Regions from separate parts of the Arthrobacter zhangbolii genome, predicted to be linked through region 2. Evidence: riboswitches for the same ligand, from Rfam matches in the RefSeq annotation. Region 2 holds a riboswitch; the other holds the start of a gene.

Region 1 (3,855 bases), 740 kb from region 2:
TGCCACGCTGGGCCTCGGATACCGCCGGGTTTGCCGGCGGCATCCTGCCGGTCCTGGCTTTCGCAGCATCCTGGGCGGCCGCCGCCGTCCTGGCTGCCCGGGGCCGTCGGCAGGAGGGCTGGACGGTGTTTAACACCGTCTGCGCGCTGGGTCTCCTGTCCGCAGCCGCCGGGATGCTGGCCCTGACCAGCGCCGGCCTGGGCAGTTAGCGCGCATTTCCACAGGCCTTTAAGCAAAGGACTGCGGCACGCGGAGTACTCTCCCGCGTGCCGCAGTCGGATGAACCGGGCTAGCGGTCCTTGTGTTTCGCCGTGAAATTCGAGTTATCGGCGTTCAGGCCCTGGGCCAGGTTCGAATGGACCTCGGTGCGCGGATCGGACCGGTCCTGGCTGCCGCTGCCGTCCGGCACCTCTTCGCCCAGGTTCTGCATGAGGTTGTCGGCGGCGTTCTCGATTGGATTGGTCGGTTCGGGTCCGGGATCCTTCGCATTGGTGTCAGCCATGATGCCCTCCTCTGCCTTCGACTATCAGCAACCTTACGATCGCAACTTTAGCTACCAGAGGCGGCTGCTGGCCAGCCGTGCGCCTTCCCCCAGCGCCTCAAGCTTGGCCTGGGCAATCTGCGGATGCACCCGACCGCCCAGACCGCAGTCCGTGGAAGCGATGACGTTCTCCCGGCCCACCAGCCGGGCAAAGCGTTCAATCCGGTCCGCCACCAGCTCCGGATGTTCCACCACGTTGGTGGCATGGGAGACGACGGCCGGGATAATCACCTTGCCCGCCGGCAGCTTGGTGTCCTCCCAGACCCGCCATTCATGTTCGTGGCGCACATTGCCCGCCTCGAAGCTGTAGCCCCCGGCATTGATCGTCAGCAGCGTGTCCACCAGATGCCGGAACTCGATGTCGGTGGTGTGCGGCCCGTGCCAGGACCCCCAGCACAGGTGGAAGCGAATCCGATCCTCCGGCAGGCCCCGCAGCGCATAGTTCAGTGCTTCCACGCGGATCTGAGTGAAGCGCAGGTAGTCCTGAACCGAAGGCTCCGGGTTGATCTGGTCCCAGTTCTCCGCAATCGACGGATCATCAATCTGCACGATCAGCCCGGCGTCGATAATCGCCTTGTACTCTTCCCGCATGGCATCCGCACACGCGTAGATGAACTCCTCCTCCGTGGCGTAGTACTCGTTGGCAATCCGGGAACAGGAACCGGGGGAAAGCGAGGCCAGGAATCCTTCCGTCAGATCTGCCGCGGCCAGGCCGGCCTTCAGGTTCGCGATATCCCCCGCCACGGCGTCGTGCCCGGTGTACTTCACCGGACCCGTGACCTTCGGGAAGATCTTCTGCGCCCCGGTGGTGATCCCCGAGGACGGGTCGGTGTAGGCCGCAGCGAAGCGCTGCCGGTCGCGGCGGTCCCCGAAGCTCGTCAGGACAACGTTGCCCGGCGAGGAACGGACGGGTTCCATCTCCCAGATGCCCGTCTCGGCCACGCTGAGACCGCTGAGCCTGGCGAAGGAATAGGACCACCAGGCGCCGTAATCCACGGCCGATGACATGGCGTGCCCGTACTCGCCGTCGTTGGGGATGTCGATGCCTGCCTGCTGCTGGCGGCGCACCAGGTCCGTCACGGCGGCCTGCAGGAGCTCCGCGTAGCCCCCGGTATCCGCAGGGTTCGCCTCCCGGGCGGCATTGGCAGCCAGCAGCTCGGGCGTGCGCGGAAGGGAACCGGCATGGGTGGTCAGAATACGGTCAGTGCTTTTACGCATGGGAATCCTCTGGGATTTCGTGCTCTTGCCCGCACCGGATGCCTGTAAAAGGCGGAGCGGGCCGCTTCGTCATCCGAACCACCCGTGAAGCATGGGGTTGGTGCACGGCCAAGTCGGAGCTTGGCGGCCGTGTCTCCTGAAGCTGGTGCCATCCTAACCATGCCGTGCCGCCCGCACCAAGCACATGACGGAACGCAAAAAGGACGGCGGCCCCGGGAAATCCCGGTGCCGCCGTCCATAAGGAGGCGCTGGTGCCGCCGTGCTTGCTAGCGCACGCCGCTCATCAGCTTCTTGATGGCCGGTGTGCCCGCTGCCAGGGCGATGCCCAGGACAATGGCGGTTCCGCCGCTGAACAGGAAGTAGCTGACCTCGGTCTCGGGGTTGTAGAACTGTGCCAGCCAGCCCGCGAGGGTGGTGCCCAGGGAAACCGAGAGGAAGAACAGTGCAACCATCTGGGTCCGGAAGACCTCCGGTGCCAGTTTGGTGGCCACGGACAGGCCGATCGGGGAGATGAAGAGTTCCGCGAAGGTGAACAGCAGCAGGATCCCGACCAGTGCCATCAGCGGGGTGCTGTTGGGTCCGCCGCCGGAGAACGGAATGAAGGCGAGGAACGCCAGGCCCATGACGGCAAGCCCCAGTGCGAACTTCAGCGGCGAGGACGGCTGCCGGTCGCCCAGCTTGGTCCAGACCGCAGCGAAAACGGCCGCGAAGATGATGATGAAGATCGGGTTGATCGACTGCACCCAGCTCGGCGGCATGGTCCAGCCGAAGATGGTCCGGTTCAGGGAGGTGTCGGCGTACAGCGCCACCACGGTGAACTGCTGCTGGAACAGGGCCCAGAAGGCGGCGCTGGCAATGAACAGCGGCATAAAGGAGTACACCCGGCGCCGTTCCAGCTTGTTGACCTTCTTGCTGCCAAGGATGATGACGAAGTAGGCAACCGCGGCCAGGATGGCCACTGCGGCCATCACCACGGCCAGGTTGCCGGCGCTCAGGATGCCGAACACTACGGCCAGGACAATCGCGACGACGGCGGCCGCCGCGTAGATCCCTACCTTGAGGTACTGCTGCTTAGGCAGCGGATTGGCCACTTCGTGGGCGGTCTCGGGCAGGTACTTGCGGGTCATGCCGTACTGGACCAGGCCGATGGCCATGCCGACGGCGGCGAGGCCGAAGCCGTAGTGGAAGCCGAGTTCCACCTGGGCAAGGCCGGTCAGGAGGGGGCCCACCAGGGCGCCAAGGTTGATGCCCATGTAGAAGATGGAGAACCCGGCGTCACGCCGTTCATCCTTCTCCGCGTACAGGGTGCCCACCAGGGAGGTGGCGTTGGCTTTGACGCCGCCGGAACCGAGGGCAATCATGATCAGGCCCGCTGCCAGCCCGGGAGTGCCCGGCAGGACGGCCAGGGCAATGTGGCCGAGCATAACGACGGCGGCAGAGTAGAAGAGCACGCGCTCGGACCCGAGGACGCGGTCCGCCAGCCAGGCAGCAAGAATGGTGGAGAGGTAGACACCGCCGCCGTAGGCGCCGACCAGAGAGGTTGCAACAGCAATATCGATGCCGAGGCCGCCGTCAGTGACCGAGTAGTACATGTAGTACAGCAGGATGCCCTGCATGCCGTAGAACGAGAATCGTTCCCACAGCTCGACACTGAAGAGATTGGCCAACATCCGGGGATGGCCGAAGAAGGTTTTACGCGCTTCTTGGACGCCTGGGTTACTGGGGGTATGGCTCACCCGTTAATGGTCCCACTCCCGAAGCGGGTGAGCGCCCCCCAATCCCGGGGAATCCGCCCGGGGCCGGGGAGGTTCTTTGTGAAGGTGTGCGTAAGCTCACCCGTTTTCGGCTCGATTTTGGCGAGATTACGTGCTTACCTCCCCCCGTTACGCCCGGATTTGGTGTCCGGACACTGATTTGCCTACAAGTGTGCCGGAATTCCCCGGCCGGGCCCGGGGTTGGCACCGGTATGGCTTCCCTGAATATCCCCGTCTCCATCCTTGACCGGGCCAACTCCCGGGAGGGAGACACCGAGGCCGAAGCACTGCAGGCGGTGGCAGAACGGGCCGAGTCGGCCGAAAAACTGGGGTTCCGCCGCT
Region 2 (3,855 bases):
GTACTGGGCCTTCATGGTGTCGATGGCGGCCTGGTCCACGGCCGAATCCGCGGTGAGGAAAATGGTGACCGGGTCGCTGGGCAGCAGCTGCACGGCAAGGAAAATCAGGGTGTACGCCAGCCACACCACCAGGATGGCCTGGCCGGTGCGCAGCAACAGATAACGGGTCACGGCTTAGCTCCCCGCCGTCCAGGCGCCCTGGAAGATGGGCGCTGTTCCGGACGTGAAGTCAATGTGCGTGTCCGGGCCTGCGCCGTAGACCTGCACCTCGTCCCACAGCACCAGGGAGTAGGCCTGCTCCAGGACCAGGGCGCGCTGCTCCTCGGCCAGGATCCGGTCCCGGTCCGGTCCGGGGCCGGCTGCGCGCTCGGCGGCGAAGAGCTCATTCAGTGCCGGGTCCGAGGTGTGGGTCATGGTGTTGTTATCCGGTTCAAAAATGGGCCCGAGTCCGCCGTAAATGAACTGCCGGGTGCCGAAGAGTTCGACGGCGGGGTCCGGCATGGCGGTGGCCAGGAACGTGTTGTCCGCCGCCCGGTTCTTCAGCTGCACGCCGATCTGCCGCCACTGCTGTTCGATCAGCTCGAAGGCCGGTTTGATCACCACGGAGTTGTTGGAGCTGGTGACGGTCAGGGCCAGTTTCTCGCCGTCCTTCTCGCGGATGCCGTCAGCGCCCACCGTCCACCCGGCGTCGTCCAGCAGGTCCTTGGCCTGCTCCGGGTCATAGGCCAGCTCGGCGCTGAGGTCCACGAATCCCGGTGCCCCGTGGTTCAGCACGGAGGCGGCGATGGTGTAACTGTCCGAAAGCACGGTGTCCTTGATGGACTGCCGGTCGATGCCCAGCTGCAGTGCGCGGCGGACCTGCGGATCTGCGAGCCGTCCGCTGCCGGTCCGGACAGCGGCCATGTTTGACGTCAGGTCGGTTCCCGCCGGCGCCAGGACCTGGCTCCCGCTGGCGGCCAGTGCGGCTTCGTCTGCCGGCTGCAGTCCGCGGACCAGGTCCACCTGACCGGATTGCACGGCACCGGCCCGGTGCGCCACCTCGGGCAGGTACTTGATGACCACCCGGTCCAGATATGCGGCGCCCTGGTTGTCCGAGGTCTCGGGTGCCCACGCGTAGTCCCCGCGCTTGGCCAGCACCACCTCCTCGTCGGGTTTCTCGGATTCGAAGACAAACGGGCCGGAACCGGAAATGCGGGACAGGGCGGACTGCCCAGCGGCGTCAAGGCCCAGGGTGGCCGGGGAGACCAAGCCGGCGGTGACGGAGGAGGTGGCCCGCAGGAAGTTGGAATTCGGAGCGGCCAGGGTGACCTTTACCTGGTCCGGGGCCGTCACTTCACTGGAGGTATAGCCGGCGAAGTCGACGTTCGGCTGGATCTGGGCAGCGGGAATACCGAATCCGAAACTGTCCAGATTCGCTTTGACCGCGGCGGCATCCAGCGGCGTGCCGTCGCTGAAGGTGACACCGGGGCGGACGGTGAAGATGAACTCGGTGTGCTCGGCGTTGGCTGAGAATTCGGAGGCGAGCCACGGCACCAGATCACCTGACTCCGGATCGAAATAGGTCAGCCGGTCCAGCACGCTGTTCAGCACGTTGGCTTTTTCGTAAAACCGGGCGGACTGGGTTTGCCAGTTGTTGATCGGCGTGACCTCGGCGTAGATCAGGGTGCCGCCCTCCACCGGGGTTCCGGCGGCCACCCGGGTTCCGGGGCCCTGGTCCGACGCCGCCTGCTGGCAGCCGGTCAGGGCCAGGGCTGCCGCCGCGAAAGCGGCGGCGATCTTCAGGGCGGTGCGCCGCCGCAGCAGCGCCCCGGTAACGGGGGTGGCCCCTGGTCCGGGGTGAGGGTCTGTCTGGTTCAGGTAAAGCATGGGGCGGTCCTCTCAGTCATCACCGAGGCACACCGCATCCAGGCACGTTGGAGGCCATCACCGCATGGCAAAGCAGCGGTCATGGACCAACGGTGAATGAGGTTTCTCCATCGGTCCTGGCATTAGCACCGTCCCCCGAAGGGTGGTTGCTGCGACGTCAACGAGCCAGGTCTCTCAGCCGCTCTGGATGGTAAGTCGTCCAAAACAGGTTGTGCGGACAGGACCCATACAAACCCGCCCGGACCCGGTCCGCAAGGCCGGTGACGAAATATTTCCCTTGATGACAAAGACAGTTTTTGATGGGCCCTTACCGCGCGCGCGAAGGACCTGGCGGAGGATTGTTTTGTTCCTTTTTGCCGGGCCCGGCCGGGCTTGACAATGCGGTGCCGGCTGGGAGTACGGTTCTGCACATCCCGTTTCCGCCGGACCCCGGATATCTCAGCTGCCTCGCTGGAACTAGGGGTTTATGAATAGCGGGAAATATATCCCCGGCGGCTGTTTGTAAACCATTGTGACCGCCTGCTGAAGTTATTCTCTCCGACCGTTTCGTCCCTGCCGACAGCAAGGCGAAAGCCGGTACCGGCCGGTTACCGTTCACCGGCTTCAGGGGTGGGGAATCCGCCGCCGTCATGCGGACCCGCCGGGCCGGACACGAAGGCTGCGCAAAAATCAACCACATTTTTAAAACCCTTTTATAAACGTCAGGATTGGTGCTAAATGGGTATATCCACCGCCCCGGAAATATGCTGGAAGATTCCAGGCCATCGCGTGTATTCCGTCCATGAAACGGCAGCCTTGGTACAGCTGGAATGGCCCGCTGAATTGGATGAAAAGGACCTGCTGGAAGGAGGGCACGTTGCTGTTTCCGCTGCCGCCGCAACGGGGGTGCATACCAGCTATTTTGCGGTGCTGTCCGTAGACCGCGGGAGCCGCACCATGACCCTCTACGTGAAGCGGAGCGCACGCGGGTTGGTCAGTGCAGCGCTGCTGGACCCGGCAGGCGGTGCGGTGCTGTCCATCTCCCGGCCGGGCCCGGGCATCCTGCTGCCCGGCTCCGTCCACCGCCCCCTGTTCGTTGCCGCCGGTTCCGGTCTGGCCTCCGGTCTGGGCCTATTGGGGAGGCTGCTGCGGGACCCGGCACGGCAGTATGAACGCGCCGCCCTGTTTTTTGTAGGCCGCAGCGATGAATGCGACACGGTCCGCGACGTTCTTGCAGCCGGCGGGCTGGCAACCTCCGTTGAGTTGCGGCTGTGGGATACCGGCAGCCAGGGCCGGCGCGTCACCGCTCAGGATCTGCTGGGCGTCCTGGCTACCCAGCACCCGGACTGGATTTACGTCTGCGGACCCGCGTCCTTTGCCGGGATGGTCCGGGAAGCTGCTGCCGCAACCGCCGGACCGGCTGCGGCGGTGGTGGCCGAGTGCTACGACCCGCCTCTGGAACCGGCCCGGCCGGAGTGAGGCAGGAACCGGAGAATCCAGCCGGCGCGCACGGCGTCCGGTGATCCGCCGCACCCCGAATCGGGCAGGCTTCGCCGGGGGCGGTACATGTACTGTTTATCCTGCGGCTCAGAAGCGGAAGTGCTTGCCGGGGGATGGGGGATCCTGAAATGGACTTTGATGCTGGCACGGCTGACCAGCTCATAGCGGCCTGCGACGAGGCCGCCGCTGCGTTGGGTGAGCAGCGCGGTCCGCGGGCCTCGGCTACGGGAGAAGCGCTGGAAGAATTCCGCGGCCCGTTCGCGGACTCGTACCGCCGGAATGCCGCAGCGCAGCTGGCAGCACGGAACATCCTGATCGGTGCGCTGGAGGATGTTGCCCGTCAGGTTCGGTTCGCGAAGACCCAGGCCGAACAGGCCCGTCAGGACCTCAAGGAAAAGCAGGCGAGGACCCTGTTCAAGCTGCTTGAGGAGGGCATGGTAGCCGCTGGCGCCGATTACCTCCGGGACCGGCTTCCGGGGTTTTCAGCCCCGGGGGAGTTGTTCGAGTCCG

The links. A riboswitch is a leader RNA that binds a small molecule or an ion and turns the genes downstream of it on or off. The one in region 2 is predicted to bind S-adenosylmethionine.
Region 1: another riboswitch for S-adenosylmethionine. It lies ahead of MUK71_RS00370 (cobalamin-independent methionine synthase II family protein); the one in region 2 lies ahead of MUK71_RS03825 (ABC transporter substrate-binding protein).

Annotation. Positions count from the first base shown of each region.
Region 1 covers NZ_CP094984.1:73,556-77,410, forward strand. Annotated here, with positions in the region: gene MUK71_RS00360 (hypothetical protein) at 1-209, shown strand, start outside; gene MUK71_RS00365 (hypothetical protein) at 290-502, opposite strand; gene MUK71_RS00370 (cobalamin-independent methionine synthase II family protein) at 554-1,759, opposite strand; SAM riboswitch class IV at 1,776-1,901, opposite strand; gene MUK71_RS00375 (peptide MFS transporter) at 2,026-3,429, opposite strand; gene MUK71_RS00380 (MsnO8 family LLM class oxidoreductase) at 3,726-3,855, shown strand, end outside.
Region 2 covers NZ_CP094984.1:816,260-820,114, forward strand. Annotated here, with positions in the region: gene MUK71_RS03820 (ABC transporter permease) at 1-171, opposite strand, end outside; gene MUK71_RS03825 (ABC transporter substrate-binding protein) at 175-1,866, opposite strand; SAM riboswitch class I at 1,971-2,060, opposite strand; gene MUK71_RS03830 (ferredoxin reductase domain-containing protein) at 2,635-3,324, shown strand; gene MUK71_RS03835 (hypothetical protein) at 3,474-3,855, shown strand, end outside.